Regions from separate parts of the Halobacillus sp. B23F22_1 genome, predicted to be linked through region 2. Evidence: a T-box and tRNA genes for the amino acid it is inferred to sense, from the RefSeq annotation. Region 2 holds a T-box; the other holds one or more tRNA genes.

Region 1 (3,424 bases), on a different contig from region 2:
GCGTGAAGCGGGTGTTGAGATACCTGTCGTCATATTTACGTATTATAACCCTGTACTGCAGCTGGGCTATGCCCAATTTTTCGAAATGCTTGAGGAAAATGGCGCAGAGGGTGTACTCATCCCTGACCTTCCATACGAAGAAAGTGAAGAAATTCGTAGACTGGCAGAAGAAAAAGGCGTGGAGTTTATTTCTTTAGTTGCTCCTAATTCTGATACGCGTATTAAGCAAATCGCTGAGCATGCCAAAGGGTTTCTATATTGCGTTTCCACACTAGGCGTTACAGGTGGAAGCAATCAAATGTCTGCTGAAACGTTATCGTTTATAAAAAAAGTAAAAGAACACAGCAGTGTTCCGGTGGCCGTAGGATTCGGCGTCTCAACAAACGACGACGTACAGCTTGTGAGAGAGCATTCCGACGGTGTCATTATTGGAAGTAAAATCATTCGATTGATTGAAGGCGAGCTGGAAGCGTTTGAGAACGGGAAAGAAAAAGAAGCTCTCGAACGTTTTTATCAAGAGATTCATGAACTCGTAAAATGAATCTAGAGTAGAGGAGCTGAGCAGAGTGATTTATATGATCGACCACTACGATTCTTTCACCTACAACCTTGTCCAGTACTTGGGTGAGCTTGGAGAAGAAGTGATTGTAAGACGGAATGATGAAGTAACATTTGAAGAGATCGACGAACGGAAGCCAGACCTTTTGTTTCTATCCCCGGGGCCTTGTTCCCCAGATGAAACTGGAATTACCCTGGATGTTATTGACCGCTATAAGGGAAGGATTCCGATGTTTGGGGTGTGTCTCGGTCATCAATCGATCGCCCAAGTCTTCGGAGGCAAGGTCGTACGTGCTGACCGTCTGATGCACGGGAAAAGCTCCGAAATATTTCACGACGGCTGTTCGATTTACAAAGACCTTAACAACCCTATGGAAGCGATGCGCTATCATTCTCTGATCGTTGATAAAAAAGACGTTCCTGAGTGCTTTGAAATTACAGCAGCGACTGTCGAAGGTGAAATTATGGGCATCCGACATCTGGAATACCCTATTGAAGGCGTCCAATTTCACCCCGAATCCATCGGCACAAATGATGGAATGCAGCTGTTGAAAAATTTAGTGGATCAGCTGAAGGAAGAAAAAGAAGAAGCTGTAGCTGAGTAGTTAGAAACTGAGCCTATCTTTTTACCTAACACAAGTGAGGTGGGAAGATAGGTTTTTTAGTGGTGAAAGAAAAAATGGCCTATTAATTAAGGCCATTAGAAATTTACCTGATCATGATTGGTTACAATTAACAAGGATTTTCCTTTATTTAATTCTTTCTCCAGTTTTTGTGCTTTATCCTGTTCAAAACCTATTTCTTTCATTTTTGATATTAATTTGTCATCTTTACCTCTGAAAATGTTTTTTGTCGCTGTTCCAAGACCCGTCTCTTTAACACCAATTTTATTTGCATCTGTTTTTCTCTTACTGCGTCTAACATGGTCGTTATCATGAGCCAGGATGTAAATGTCATCATCATTTACTCCATCTTTACGGATGCTCTCAATAGATTCACTCAATTGTTCGTCGTCGTGAAAGACTTTAAATTTGGGTTTCATAAGATCGCCTCCTTAGTACGAGAGTTTCCCGTTATAAAAATTGCCTAAACAGATGTAATCGAAATGAGACTTTATAGTAAACAAATTTTCCCCTTGATATTTTGAGTGTAGTCATTATATAATAGTTTTTGTCGAGAAAATATATGGGGCATTAGCTCAGCTGGGAGAGCGCTACACTGGCAGTGTAGAGGTCAGCGGTTCGAGCCCGCTATGCTCCACTAATAAAACCCTTGCGCCGCAAGGGTTTTTTCTTATGTCTGTTAAATTGACATATTAGCTTGTTGTTGACGATTTGTTGACGAATTTTTCAGAAAGGGCATATTTATCAAATTGACTTGCAGTTTACTTTGCTTTTTTTTAGCTATAGCCTCGTAGATATCTGGAAATTTGTGAACAAACGACACGAATCCAAAGATGTATGTATGTTATCATGGTTTATGGGTAATAATCGAGCCTCTTGCGCAAGTGCAGGGGCTTTTACTATGGGCGAAGTTACTTGTTAAAAAACTTTACTTAAAACAGTCGATAGAAAGTGGGAAAGAAGTTGAAGCTGCAAAGTTTTATTGAACACCCCTGGTTTTCAAGGTTCATATTAGCCATTATATTAATTAATGCTATGCTTATCGGGCTAGGTACTAATCTTTCTTTATATAATAACTATGAAACTATTTTTCTAGGGCTGGATGCCTTAATCCTTGCTGTTTTCACCATAGAAATTGTTTTAAAACTCTACGTGTACCGCCAGAAATTCTTTAAAGATGGATGGAACATTTTTGATTTTGTTATTGTAATAGGCAGTTTAGTTCTATATAACACCCACTTAGTAAGTGTGTTAAGGATTCTACGAGTTCTCAGGGTCCTTCGAACGATCTCCGTAGTCCCTTCATTACGCAGATTGACCGCAGCTCTTTTCTTGGCTATTCCTGCCATTGGCTCTGTTACGATTTTAATGGGAATTATTTTTTATGTCTACGCCATTATTGGAACAACCTTTTTCAGGGAGCTGGCACCTGAATATTTTGGAAATGTTGGTCTTAGTACGCTAACGTTATTTCAGGTTTTTACTTTAGAAAGCTGGGCCAGCGGGGTCTTTCGCCCGGTTTTTGCTGAAGTGACGTGGTCATGGCTTTATTTTGTGTCGTTTATTATTATTTCAACTTTCATTATTTTAAATTTAATTGTTGGTGAAATTGTAAATAATGCTCAAAAGCTTTCTGAACACTCTGAGCAAGAGAGTGAGGATACTCGTAAAATAATGAACGAGTTGAATGAGTTGAAGCAAATGATTAATGACAAAGAACGTAAATGAATGACTTCATGATGAAACCTTGGCAGCTGATGCGAGGTTTCTTTTGTTATAAGTGCCCTCCCTTTCTTCATACATTAATAAAGTGTGTAGTTCATAACTGGGGGGGAATATCATGAAAAATTATGAGGAAAGTGCTGAATTTGAGCATTCTTTTTGGCTGCAGATATTAGGAGATCATGCAAGGTTTATTAGGGACTCTTTGTACCCTGATGAACGGGAAGCCATTCAACAGGCGAAGGACTATGTAAAAACATTTGATGATTACTTAAGCAGGGTAAAAACTGAAGGTGTAGGTGATATGCCGCGGTTTTCGAGAAATATAGCAGGTGTGGTTAATCAGTTCAAACAATTTAAACTGTCAATATTAGAGAGACAATTACAAGGTGCTATTCGCATTCATTTATCTCCTACTTTTATTAATCATATGGTTAATGAACTGGAAGAGTACGTATTGGTTATTGGCTATTTAGCTAAAGGGGAATTGCCGCCGGTTTTTCATGAGTTGCATCACCATA
Region 2 (3,424 bases):
CAAATAACCAGCTTCCTTTAGAACCGATTCTTTTTGACTCATATACTCATATGCACCTTTACCGGTTACTGCTTCAATCCTCCTTGTTCCAGCTCCTATTCCTGCTTCACTTACTACCTTGAATACTCCTATTTCAGCTGTATTAGAAACGTGGCAGCCCCCACAAAGTTCTAAACTATAATCTCCAACTTGAACCACTCGTACTTGCGCTCCGTATTTCTCACCGAAAAGAGCCATTGCGCCCTTTTCTTTTGCTTCTTCAATACTGCTATGTTCAATAACTACCGCGAGCGACTCCCAGATTTTCTCGTTTACAATTCTTTCAATTTGGTTTAACTCTTCTTCACTAAGGGAGCTGAAATGTGAGAAATCAAAACGAAGACGCTCAGGCGATACTAAAGAACCAGCTTGATTGACATGCTCTCCTAGAACATCCTTTAGTGCTTGATGTAACAAATGAGTGGCCGTATGATTTTTAACGATATAAGAACGTGTTTCTTGATAGACAGAAGCTTTAACATGGTCTCCTTTATGAACCGTTCCTTCTTTTACATACGCTTCATGCATGTGTTGTCCATTCGGTGCTGTTTGCACGTTTGTTACTTCCAAAACCGCTTGTTCGCTTTGCACAATCCCTTTATCTGCAATTTGACCTCCGCTTTCAGCATAGAAAGGAGTGTAATCCAAGAAGAAATAAACAGTCTCACCCTCACTTGCAGAACCGCTTATTTGATTATCGAGAATCAATTCGACTACTCGACCTTCTGCCTTCAAGCGGTCATACCCAACGAACTCACTTGCGACCTGCACATCGCCTAAGACTCCAGTTTGAACTTGCATACTGTCAGACTTTTGTCGTGCACTTCTTGCTCGTTCACGCTGTTTCTTCATTTCTTCCTGAAAGCCTTCTTCATCAATCGTAAAACCAGCTTCTGATACGTACTCTTCTGTTAACTCTTTCGGGAATCCAAAAGTGTCATATAATCGGAATACTTCTTTACCTGGAAAAATATTGCTCCCTTTTTTGGTTTCTTCTTTCATTATTGTAGACAATATGGCCAGACCTTCATTTAAAGTTTCATGGAACCGCTCTTCTTCTGTTTTAATAACGTTTTGAATAAAGTCCTGTTTCTTTTGTATATCTGGATAGAAGTCATTCATAATTTCAGCTACTTCTGGTACTAGCTTGTACATAAACGGCTCATCAATCCCAATTTGTTTAGCAAAACGAATTGCACGTCGCAGCAGGCGTCGCAGTACGTAACCTCTTCCTTCATTGGATGGTAGAGCTCCATCACTAACAGCAAAGCTTACCGTTCGCATATGATCGGCAATTACTTTAAACGCTGCATCTTGCTGCACATCTTCCTCATACTTACGTCCAGAAATAGCTTCAGTAGCTTTAATAATAGGTAGGAATAGGTCGGTTTCGAAATTAGTAGGCGTGTCTTGAATGACACACACCATACGTTCAAGTCCCATTCCTGTATCAATGTTTTTCTTAGGTAGAGGCGTATACGTATCATCTGGATTATGATTGAACTGGGAGAAAACTAAATTCCATATCTCAAGGTATCGTTCATTCTCTCCACCAGGATAAAGTTCAGAATCTTGAGGGTCATTCCCATACTTCTCTCCACGATCATAGAAGATCTCTGTGTTCGGTCCACTCGGCCCTTCACCAATATCCCAAAAATTTTCCTCCAGACGAATAATGCGTTGTTCTGGTACGCCGATTTTATCTCTCCAAATAGCATAGGCTTCATCATCTTCAGGATGAACCGTTACTGAGAGCTTTTCAGCATCAAATCCAATCCAATCATCACTAGTTAGAAATTCCCACCCCCACTCAATTGCTTCCTCTTTAAAGTAATTTCCGATAGAGAAATTCCCTAACATTTCAAAGAAAGTATGGTGTCTAGCTGTAAAGCCTACATTTTCAATATCATTGGTACGAATTGATTTTTGCGCATTTACAATCCTCGGATTCTCCGGGATAACTCTTCCGTCAAAATATTTCTTTAATGTGGCAACCCCGCTATTAATCCATAATAAGGAAGGGTCTTCATGAGGAACGAGTGATGCACTAGGTTCAACACTGTGCCCTTTTTCTTTAAAAAAATCTAAAAACATTTGTCTTACATCTGCTGAAGTTAATGATTTCACCTAAATTGCCTCCTTCATTAATTGATCTATCTTTATATGAACAAAAATATCCCGTCCCTGCACATTGGCAGGGACGGGATTGTAATCCGCGGTACCACCCTGATTATAGACATTCAGCGTCTATCACCTTAGACGTAAGTAACGGTACGTAAAACCGGCGGTGATTAACCGCACTCTGGAATAGCTTTCAACAAAGCTAGATTATTTCTCTTTCAGCCTGTGGAGAAATTTCTCTTTAATCCGCCTCTTGTTTACTTATTTCCTTCATCGTATTGATAAACGTTCATATAGTAATGGATAGCGTCATTATAGATAATTTGCGCTTATCTGTCAATGTTCATCCGTGCTTGATAAAATTCTTCAATTATTACTTTCAGGCAGGTTAATACAGGTACAGCCACTACCATTCCCGTAATTCCTGCAAGCTCACCCCCAGCTAACAAAGCAAAGATAATGAGGAGGGGGTGAGTGTGAATGCTTTTCCCCATAATATAGGGGGACAATAAATTCCCTTCAATGAGCTGAATAACCACAATAGCAATAACTGTAATGATTAAGGTTTTAATGGATAAAGTAATTGCTACAATAAGTGCTGGCACAGCACCAATAAGAGGCCCAAAGTAAGGGATAATATTAGTTATGCCGGCGACAACACCTAGTACAAGAGGATAAGGTAATCCAGCTGTCCAAAAGCCTAACGTCGCTAAAACTCCTACAAACAAACTAATTAATAATTGACCTCTTATATAACCACCTAGTGATTGATTGAGTTTCTTCGTTAAGTGAACGGTTTCCCTCTTCCACTTTCTTGGAATAAGACAGAGCATAGCGTTCATTATGGAGTGGTGGTCTTTTAAGAAATAAAAAGTCATTACAGGGATAACGGCTACAAGTACAATCACATTAAATATGCCGGACATACCAGCGATAATAGCCATTAACCTTGCATTCATCCAAGATTCCAGCTTGGCAAAGCTCTCTTCTAAACGTTCGTGGATGCCGTCTGGAAAACGTTCTGTTTGTTCATACATTTCTTTAGTCCAGTTCTCGTAAGCTTCTATTAAGTTTGGCAGTTGCTCATTTAATAGTTTGATTTGCTGAACTAAGTGGGGGTATCCGCGATATACTCCATAACCCACGAGCAGGAAAAAAGCTAGAAAAATAAGCAGAATTGAAATGGACCTTTTTAATCCTAACTCTTCTAAATATCGTACGAGAGGATGAAGCAGCATAGCTAAAACAATGGCAATAATAAAAG

The links. A T-box is a leader RNA that pairs with one kind of tRNA and senses whether it is charged. The one in region 2 lies ahead of alaS (alanine--tRNA ligase), so its partner is inferred to be a tRNA-Ala.
Region 1: it encodes a tRNA-Ala, which carries the amino acid that the T-box ahead of alaS (alanine--tRNA ligase) is inferred to sense. The anticodon was not compared.

What each region holds. Positions count from the first base shown of each region.
Region 1 is NZ_JBIEKE010000003.1:106,608-110,031, reverse strand. Features, by position in the region: gene trpA (tryptophan synthase subunit alpha) at 1-541, shown strand, start outside; gene ACGTNH_RS15615 (anthranilate synthase component II) at 567-1,163, shown strand; gene ACGTNH_RS15610 (YflT domain-containing protein) at 1,259-1,600, opposite strand; tRNA gene ACGTNH_RS15605 (tRNA-Ala) at 1,746-1,818, shown strand; gene ACGTNH_RS15600 (ion transporter) at 2,145-2,909, shown strand; gene ACGTNH_RS15595 (DUF2935 domain-containing protein) at 3,022-3,424, shown strand, end outside.
Region 2 is NZ_JBIEKE010000002.1:214,825-218,248, reverse strand. Features, by position in the region: gene alaS (alanine--tRNA ligase) at 1-2,166, opposite strand, end outside; T-box leader at 2,233-2,443, opposite strand; gene ACGTNH_RS08795 (AI-2E family transporter) at 2,490-3,424, opposite strand, start outside.